One region of the Amycolatopsis albispora genome, then DNA from elsewhere that is predicted to be linked to it. Evidence: predicted binding sites of a transcription regulator. Region 1 holds the regulator's gene; each other region holds the start of a gene.
The links. Region 1 encodes HspR, which represses chaperone genes until heat shock. Its sites were predicted from a motif close to ANNTTGAGTNNNNNNNACTCAANNT; they were not measured.
Positions count from the first base shown of each region.

Region 2: A4R43_RS21445 (adenylate cyclase) is a predicted target of HspR. The motif match lies at 1,276-1,300, and genes of this name have one in related genera.
Region 3: lon (endopeptidase La) is a predicted target of HspR. The motif match lies at 1,813-1,837, and genes of this name have one in related genera.

Region 1 is NZ_CP015163.1:6,730,747-6,733,974, forward strand. Features, by position in the region: gene grpE (nucleotide exchange factor GrpE) at 1-322, shown strand, start outside; gene dnaJ (molecular chaperone DnaJ) at 350-1,519, shown strand; gene A4R43_RS31815 (heat shock protein transcriptional repressor HspR) at 1,521-1,958, shown strand; partial or broken gene A4R43_RS44870 (globin domain-containing protein) at 2,634-3,228, opposite strand, start outside.
Region 2 is NZ_CP015163.1:4,569,385-4,572,612, forward strand. Features, by position in the region: gene A4R43_RS21435 (VOC family protein) at 1-294, opposite strand, end outside; gene A4R43_RS44045 (TIGR03086 family metal-binding protein) at 315-1,184, opposite strand; gene A4R43_RS21445 (adenylate cyclase) at 1,301-2,287, shown strand; gene A4R43_RS21450 (hypothetical protein) at 2,290-3,228, shown strand, end outside.
Region 3 is NZ_CP015163.1:7,143,946-7,147,173, reverse strand. Features, by position in the region: gene A4R43_RS33920 (GNAT family N-acetyltransferase) at 1-845, shown strand, start outside; gene A4R43_RS33915 (SAM-dependent methyltransferase) at 888-1,745, shown strand; gene lon (endopeptidase La) at 1,852-3,228, shown strand, end outside.

The DNA of each region.
Region 1 (3,228 bases):
GGTGGCCGACAAGCTGGTGGCCAGCCTGCAGCGGGCCGGGCTCGAGCCGTTCGGCGCGGAGGGCGAGCCCTTCGACCCGAGCGTGCACGAGGCCGTGCAGCACAACACCTCGTCCGAAGTGGACGGTCCGACGGTGACCCTGGTGATGCGCCGGGGTTACCGCTTCGGGGATCGGGTGCTGCGGGCGGCGCTGGTCGGCGTGACCGACCACGAGCCGGGCGAGGCCCCCGCGGCCGCCGAGGCTCCCGCGTCCGCCGAGGCCGAGCCGGAGCTGGACGCCACGCAGTCCGGTGAGCTGCCCCTTGATGAGAACAGCCGATAGCGACAAGCCGGAGGGAGGAGACGCCCGATGAGTGCTCGGGAGTGGATCGGTAAGGACTTCTACCGTGAATTGGGCGTCTCCTCCGACGCCTCCGCGGACGAGATCAAGAAGGCCTACCGCAAGCTGGCGAAGGAGAACCACCCGGACGCCAACGCGGGCAACGCCGAAGCCGAGAAGAAGTTCAAGGCGGTGTCCGAGGCGTACGGGGTGCTGTCCGACAGTGCCAAGCGCAAGGAGTACGACGAGGCGAGGCGCCTTTTCGGGTCGGGCGGCCCCGGGGGTTTCGGGTTTCCCGGAGGCGGAGCCGGTGGCACCGACTTCGGCGATATCTTCGGAAACGCCGCCGGACAAGGCGGGGGCTTCGGTGGCCTCGGTGACATCCTCGGCGGCCTGTTCGGCCGCCGTGGTGCCGCCGGTGCCACGGCGAACCGCGCGCAGCGCGGCGCCGACGTGGAAACGGATGTCCGGATCGACTTCGTCGAGGCGGTCAAGGGCGCGACCCTGCCGCTGCGCCTGTCCAGCCCGGCGACCTGCGCCACCTGCGGTGGCAATGGCGCCAAGCCGGGCACCACACCGCGGACCTGCGGCACCTGTGGTGGTTCGGGGCTGGTCAGCCGGAGCCAGGGGGCGTTCGCCTTCTCGGAGCCGTGCCGGGACTGCCGTGGCCGCGGCACGATCATCGACAACCCGTGCGGGGAGTGCGGTGGCGAGGGCATCAGCACCCGCACCCGCACGCTGACCGTCCGGATCCCCGCCGGGGTGGACGACGACCAGCGCATCCGGCTGGCCGGTCAGGGCGAGCCGGGCCGGGGCGGTGCGCAACCGGGTGACCTGTACGTCCGGGTGCACGTGGCCCCGCACGCGGTGTTCGGCCGATCGGGCAATGATCTGACCATCACCGTGCCGGTGAGCTTCACCGAGCTGGCGCTGGGTGGCACGATCACGGTGCCGACGCTCGACGGCAAGGTCTCGGTCAAGGTGCCGCCGGGTACCGCGAGCGGCCGGGTGCTGCGGGTGCGCGGCAAGGGCATCACCAAGCGCGACGGCACCCAGGGCGATCTGCTGGTCACCCTGCAGGTGGCGGTGCCCGCCCGGCTGGACGACAAGGCCAGGGCGGCATTGGAGAGTTACGCGGAGGCCTCCGCGCAGCACGACCCGCGTCCGGAGATCACCGCGCTGATCAGGGAACGGAGCTGACATGTTCGGTTCGTCGTTGCCGGGCGGCATGCCGCAGGACGAGGACACCCCGGTTTTTGTCATCTCAGTGGCCGCCCAGCTCTCCGGGCTGCACGCGCAAACCCTGCGGTCGTACGACCGCCAGGGGCTGGTCTCCCCCGGCCGCACGGCCGGGGGCGGCCGGCGGTATTCACTGCGGGACATCGCCCTACTGCGCGAAGTCCAGCGGCTGTCCCAGGAGGACGGCGTCAACCTCGCCGGGATCAAGCGCATCATCGAACTCGAAAACCAGGTGGACGCGTTGCGTGCGCGGGTGACCGAACTGACGGAGGAACTGGCCGCCGCCTACGCCGCCGCCGAACAGGCCGCGGCCGCGGTGCACGCTTCGTACCGCAAGGACCTCGTCCCCATGCGAAACGAAACCGCCCTGGTCGTCTGGCGCCCCCGCCCGCGCCGCTGACCGGACTCCCCCACCGAGGCGCGCCACCCGGGTTTATCCCATACCCACCCACCTGCCCACACCCACCCACCTATCCACACCCGCCCACCCGTCCACAGCGCCCCGGCGAGCACCCATCCCACGAGGGCGCCACGCCGTAGACTGGCCTAGGGACGTCCCCCCGAGGTGGGCGGGGGTTGCCGGTGTTTGGGGCTGCCGGTTTTCTGGGGCTCTGGGTCGAGGATGCGCGCCGGGTTCGGTGGATCACCTCGATCTGCCCCGCTGCCTCGAAGATCCTCACCGCGATGCTCGCTGAGCCCGGTGGCGGGTGCGGTGTATCCCTTGAGGCACAACAAGTCTTCGCGGAAGGCGCGCGTGGGGTCACTCGCGCCCGGCCCGATGCGTCGTGAATCGGCGGTGGGCACTGGGCCGAGCCGTCGAGTGTTTTCAGGTGTCCGTGCCCACGGCCGAACGCTGACCACCGCCATATCCGCCCTGGTCGTACCCGGGCTGCTGGCCGCCGTAGCCATCCTGGTCGTACTGGGCTGATCGCTGCCGCTAGCTAGGGGCAGCGGGTGGGACCGCTCCAACCGGCCCCGCCACTGCCCGTGCCGCCCCGCGCACTCGTGCCATCAATGTTCGCATCAAGCTGCGGTGCCTGATCGCAATCCCGCGGGATGTCCGCCGCACGCTCGCTTAGTCCACGGTGAACTGGTCGTACCGGATTCGGGCGGCTGGCACGCCTGCCGCCACCAAGCGCGCCATGGTCGCCCTGATCATCGACGGCGAGCCCGAAAGCAGGACATCCGTGTTCGGCCATGGGCCTCGTTTCAGCACCGCGTCGGCGAGGGTGCCGTGTTCCCCACCGGGGAGGTTGCCTTCCTCGGTCACCGGCACCACGGTCAACCACGGATTGGTTGCCGCCAGCATTTTCAGGGTGGGCAGGTCGTAGAGGTCCTCCGGCGCCCGGCCGCCGAAAAACAGGTGCACGGCCGGGTTTGCTTCCACCGCGCCAGATCGTCGGCGATCGCCCGCAGTGGGGCCAGGCCGGTGCCGCCGCCGATCAGGAGTAGTTTCCGCTTTTCCGCCCGCCGCACGGCGAGCGTGCCGAGCGCCGGGCCGATGCGCCATTCGTCGCCGGGCTTCGTGTGGTGCATGATCGACCGGCTCACCCAGCCGTCCACCGCGCGCACATGAAACTCCAGCACCCCGTCCGTGCGCGGCGCGGTGGCCGGCGAGAAATACCGCCACATCCGCGGCCGCTGCGGCACCTGCACGCTGACGTAATTGC
Region 2 (3,228 bases), 2.2 Mb from region 1:
CACCTTCTCGAAGGTGCCGTCGAGGTCCCGGCTGGCCAGCAGGATCCAGCCGTAGGTGCCCTTGGCCATCATCCGCGCGATGGTGGCCCGCTCCTCCTCGCTGATCCCGGGATCGGCGGCGGGCGGCGCGAGCAGGATGGAGGTGGGCTGCCCGGCGGGACCGACCGTGATCCAGCGCATCTTCCCCTGCCCGACGTCGCTGCGGACCTCGAAACCGAGGGTGTCGCGGTAGAAGGACAGCGACGCCTCCGGGTCCTCGTGCGGCAGGACCGTCGTGTGAATCGTGATGTCCATGACCAGCATGCTAAGCGCGCTCAGGGCACCCGGCCGGTGATCGCGACGATCCGATCGAGTGGTGCGGCGTCGGCCGGTACTTCGACCGGCAGCCCCCACAGTTCCGGCAGCGGCGCGCGCGGCACGAACTCGGCGACGTGGTCCAGGCACGCGCGCAGGGTGCCGGACGGTGGGTCGAACGGCTGCCCGGTGGCCTTGGCCAGGTCCCAGCCGTGCACCATCAGCTCGGTCAGCGCGATCCGGCCCCACGTCCGCTTCGGCAGCTCCAGCCCGGCCGTGCCCGCCACGCCCTGCCACTCCACCGGATCACTCCAGGCCCGCCGGAGCGCGGCGAGTTGCCGGGCGAGGCGAACCCGCCACCCGTTTTCCAGGCCGGTGACCGGTTCCCCTTCTTCTTCCCCGCGCCCCATCGCGGCAAAGCCCTGTGTCACCTCGTCGACGTGCGCGATGAGGTCGGCCACGGTGTAGTCGGCACACGGGGTCGGCAACGCGAGCTGGTCGTCGGCGATGCCCATCAGCACCTCGGCCATCGCCGCGCACGCGGGCGCCAGGTCGAGCTCCGCGACGCAGTCGACCGCGCGCACTTCGACCGGCCAGCCCGTGCCCTCCCCCAGCCGCGCCGCGACCTCCGTGGCCCGGTCGAGCCCGGCGCAGTCGACCAGCCAGTACCCGGCCAGCACCTCCTGCGTCTCGGCGAACGGCCCGTCGGTGACCACCGGAATCCCCTGCGTCAGCTCGATCCGCCTGGCTTCCGCCGGCTGCGCGAGCCCCTGCGCCTCGCCGAACTCGCCCGACTCACGCAGCTCGCGGTTGAACTCGTCCAGGAAGGCGGCCGCCCTGTCGTCACCGGCGTCGCGCTGCGTGCCGTACACCAAGATCAAGTACTTCATCCCGTTCCTTCCACCTCGCGACGCCAGGATGCGCCGCCACACCCGAGACGTCGGAACCGGCCCCGCCGATCGGACACCGCTTGCGCCGCCAGGTAAGAGTCTTGTAGACTCAAACTATGCTCACCAGGGAAGACGCCGTGAAGATGGTCGAAGAGGCAGGTGACGCCGCCGCGTTGTTCGACCGCGACCCGGCGACCGCGCACCGCCGCTACCGCGAACTCGCGGCCGCACTGCACCCGGACCGCAACCCCGGCGACACGCGTGCCCACCAGGCGGCCGCCACGCTCAACCGCCTCTACGACAGCTGGAAGCGGCCACGGCACCAGACGGTCACCACGGCGACCTCGGCCTACCCGCTGACCGGCCCGCACGCGGTCGGCAGCATCGCGACCACCTACCGCACCACCGGCCCGCACCTGGTCAAGCTCGTCCGCAACCCGGCGCTCAACCCGCTGGTCCACGCCGAATGGACGGCCCTGCGCGCACTCGACGACCTGACCGAGCGGCACCGCTGGCTGCGCCCGTACTACCCGCGCCTGATCGACACCTCAGGCCCGGTGGCTCGCGGCGACCGCGCGTTCACCGTGCTCGAACCGCTCATCGACGGGTTCACCACGCTCGCGGAGGTCAAGAAGGCCTTTCCCGGCGGGCTCGACGGCCGTGACTACGCCTGGATGCACCGGCGCCTGCTGCGTGCCGTGGCGGGTGCGCATCGCGCGGGGCTCGTGCACGGGCACATCACCGCGGACAACGTCCTGGTCCACCCGCGACAGCACGGCATCGTGCTCGTCGGCTGGTCGTTCGCCGTCGGCAACGGCGAACTTCCGTCCGCAGTGGACAAATCCACCCACTACCCGCCGGAGGTCCACAACGGACAACCTGTCACCACGGCCACCGACGTCCACATGCTGCACACGATGATGGCGGACCTGCTGGCACCGGGCGAACAGCGGCAGCGCACCTTCGCCACCTGGTGCACGCAGGACTCCCCCGCCCAGCGCCCCGACGCCGTCGACCTGCTCGACGAGTACGACGAACTGCTCGACGAGCTCTACGGCCCGCGCACCTTCAGACCTTTCGAAATCCCCGAGACAGGAGCCTGACCATGGGATACGGACACTGGGACGACAACGCCTACGCCGCGGCGAAGACCTTCCGCGCCGCCAAGGGCGAAGACGACTTCGGCTACACCGCGAACCTGCGGGCCAAGCCCGCGAAGGAATGGCGCGTCGCGCCCGCGCTCGACCCGAAAAACGCGATCCGGGAATGCCGCGATTCGGCCGACCACGCCGATTCGACGCCGATCGCGGTGCTGTTCGACGTCACCGGCTCGATGCGCCGCGTGCCGCGGATCATGCAGGGCAAGCTCGGCAAGCTGCACGGGCTGATCCAGCGCAAGGGCTACCTGGCCGATCCGCAGGTGCTCTTCGGCGCCATCGGGGACGCCGACAGCGACCGGGTTCCGTTGCAGGTCGGGCAGTTCGAGTCGGACAACCGGATGGACGAGCAGCTGCGCACCATCTTTCTCGAAGGCGGTGGCGGCGGGCAGAAGAGCGAGTCGTACGAACTGGCCGCCTACTTCATGGCACGGCACGTGGTCACCGACGCGTGGCAGAAGCGCGGCCGCAAGGGCTACCTGTTCATCATCGGCGACGAGCTGAACAAGCCTTCGCTGCGGGCGAAGCACGTGCGCCGGATCATCGGCGACGACGTGCACCAGGACATCGACCCGGCGTCGGTGTACCGCGAGCTGGCGCGCAAGTGGAATGTCTACTACGTGCTGCCGAACCAGTCGTCGTACTACAACGATCCCGAGATCGGTGCGCACTGGAGCGGGCTGCTCGGGCAGAACTTCCTCAAGCTCGATGACCCCGGCGCGGTGTGCGAGCTGATCGCGGCCACCATCGGGCTGGAGGAGCAGGTGGTCGACGTCGACGGCGCGCTGGCCGATCTCGCCGACATCGGCTCGGCCGCCGAGGGCGCGGCGGTCGGCAAGGCGCTGACCAGGCTGGGCGGCCGGTCGGTGGTCACCTCGGCGGTGCCG
Region 3 (3,228 bases), 410 kb from region 1:
TGCTGACCGCCGAGGAGCGCGATTCGGCCGCACTCGGCGTGCTCTCCTGCGAGATGACCCCTGGTGACGCCCCCGGCGCGCAGTGGCGCGCGCTGGTCGAGCACCGGATGGACCTGCGGCTGGCGGGTCCCGATCCGGGCACCGCGCTCGGCAGGCTGCTGGAGAAGTGGCAGGAACGGCTGGCCGCCGCCGGTACCGCGCGGAATGACTGGGAGACCGCCGCCGTGGTGATCCGGCCCAGCCGCGACTCGACCGGTGCCGGTGAGCTGCTGCGACACGGGTTCGCGCCGGTGCGCGTGGTGGCCGTCCGGCCGGCCGAACGGCACGGCCGCGGGCCGCGGCAGACGCCGGGCGTGGCCGTGCGCACGGCCACCCGCGACGACCTCACCAACGTGGTCGACCTCCTGCTGGAGCTGCAGCACTACGACGCGCAGTTCGGCGTCGCGACCGTGCGCGAGAGCACCGAGCGCGCGCTGACCGCCGAGGTCGAAGAGGTGCTGGCGCAGGACGAGCCGCCGTTGTGGATCGCCGAGGTGTACGGCAAGGCGCTCGGGGTGGCCAGGGTGCAGCTGCCGCCGTCGTCGGACTGGGCGAAGATCTACGTCGACCAGCGCAGCCACCCGAAGATCGGGTACCTGACCTCGCTGAACGTCGCCGAGCAGGCACGCAGCACCGGCGTCGGCACCGCGCTCGCCGCGCACGCGCACCAGGTGTTCGACACCGAGGGCGTGGATCTCGCTCTGCTGCACCACGCGCTGGCGAACCCGCGCTCGACGCCGTTCTGGTACGCGCAGGGCTACCGGCCGCTGTGGACCTACTGGTACCGGCGGCCCGCCGTGCGATAGAACTGTTGAACGCAGTTCGCCACAAAACCTCCGGAGCCACCGTTGACCGACAGCACCGATTCCGCCCCGGAAGCCCCGGCCGGGGTGGACACCGAGAAGCCGTCCTCGGCCCGGGTCTACGACTGGTACCTGGGCGGCACCCAGAACTGGGCGGTGGACCGCGAATTCGGCAAGCGGCTGGAAGAGCAGTGGCCGCACGTGAAACCGGGGGCCCGGCACAACCGCGAGTTCATGAACCGCGCGGTGCGGGCCGCGCTCGACGCCGGGATCCGGCAGTTCCTCGACCTCGGTTCCGGTGTGCCGACCGCGGGCAACGTGCACGAGGTGATCCGCGAGGAGCTGGGCGACGGGCCCGACGCCGAGCGGGCGACGGTGGTCTACGTGGACTACGAAGCCGTCGCCACCGCGCACGCCACGCTCATCCTCGAACGGCAGGGCGCCACCGGCTGGGCCGGGCACGTCCAGGAGGACCTGCGCAATCCGAAGGCGATCTTCCACCACCCGACCACGCGGCGGCTGATCGACTTCGACCAGCCGGTGTGCCTGCTGATGATGGCGGTGCTGCACTTCGTCGGTCCCGACGACGACCCGGACGGGCTGGTGAAGACCTACCGCGACAGGCTCGCGCCGGGCAGCTGGCTGGCGCTGTCGCAGATGTCGGTCGGCGGCACCACCGGCGAAGAGGCCGAGGGGGTGCGCAACTTCGCCGCGCAGTACCGGAACACGCAGAACCCGGTGTGGCTGCGTGACCGCGAGGAGATCGAGCGCTGGATCGACGGCTGGACGCTGCTGGAGCCGGGGGTCACGCACCTGCCGGACTGGCGGCCGGACCGGGAGCTGACCGCCCGCGAAGCCAAGGCGCGGCCGTTCGCCTGGTGCTTCGTCGCGCAGAAACCGTAGGCGGTTTTATTCCCCGGTGACGCTCGCTACGGGCGAACAGCCAGCGGAAACAAACCCGAGCTCCGGAAAGTTGAGCTGAGCAGACTCAACTGAGAAGGAGCATTCGATGACCGACACCCGGCTCCTGCCCGTACTCCCCCTCGACTCCGACGTTGTGCTGCCCGGCATGGTCGTGCCGTTCGACCTGACCGAAGCCGAGACGCGCGCCGCGGTGGAGTCCGCGCAGGCCAAACCCCAGGGCCCGACCGTGCCCGGCATCCGGACCGCCCCCAAGGCGGAGGTGCTGATCGTGCCGCGCGTGGACGGTGAGTACGCCGAGATGGGCACGGTCGCCACCGTCGAGCGCATCGGCCGGGTCCCCGGCGGCAAGGCCGTCGTGGTCCTGCGCGGCGCCCAGCGCGCGCACGTCGGTGCCACCGGCGACGGTCCCGGTGCCGCGCGGTGGGTGCACGCGGAAACCGCCACCGAACTGCCCGCCGGTGAGCACGGCAAGCAGCTCGCCGGGGAGTACAAGGCGGTGGTGCTGTCCGTGCTCCAGCAGCGCGGTGTCTGGCAGATGCTGGACGCGGTGCAGGAGCTGGAGGACCCGTCGGCGCTGGCGGACCTCGCGGGCAACGCGCCCTACCTGGACCTGGCGCAGAAGCTCGAGCTGCTGCGGACGCTGGACGTCACCACCCGCCTGGAGAAGGCGCTGGAGTGGACGCGTGAGCACCTGGCCGAGCTGGAAGTGACCGACACGATCCGCAAGGACGTGGCCGAGGGCATGGAGAAGCAGCAGAAGGAGTTCCTGCTGCGCCGCCAGCTGGAGGCGATCCGCAAGGAGCTCGGTGAGCTGGACGGCAGCGGCGAGGAGGACGACTACCGCGCCCGCGTGGAGTCCGCCGAACTGCCCGAGCACGTCCGCAAGGCCGCGCTGGCCGAGGTGGACAAGCTGGAGCGCACCTCCGACCAGTCGCCGGAGGGCGGCTGGATCCGCACCTGGCTGGACACGGTGCTGGAGATGCCGTGGAACACCACCACCGAGGATTCCTACGACATCGCGGGCGCGCGTGCGGTGCTCGACACCGATCACGCCGGTCTGGACGACGTGAAGGAACGCATCATCGAATACCTGGCCGTGCGCAAGCGCCGGGTGGACGCCGGTGCCGTGGTCGGCGGGCGCAGGTCGGGCGCGGTGCTGGCGCTCGCCGGTCCTCCCGGGGTCGGCAAGACCTCGCTGGGCGAGTCGATCGCGAAGGCGATGGGCCGCAAGTTCGTCCGGGTGGCGCTCGGCGGCATCCGCGACGAGGCCGAGATCCGCGGTCACCGGCGCACCTACGTCGGCGCGCTGCCCGGCCGCGTGGTGCGGGCGATCAAGGAAGCCGGTTCGATGAACCCGGTGGTGCTGCTCGACGAGATCGACAAGGTGGGCGCCGACTACCGCGGCGACCCGACCGCGGCGCTGCTCGAAGTGCTCGACCCCGAGCAGAACCACACCTTCCGC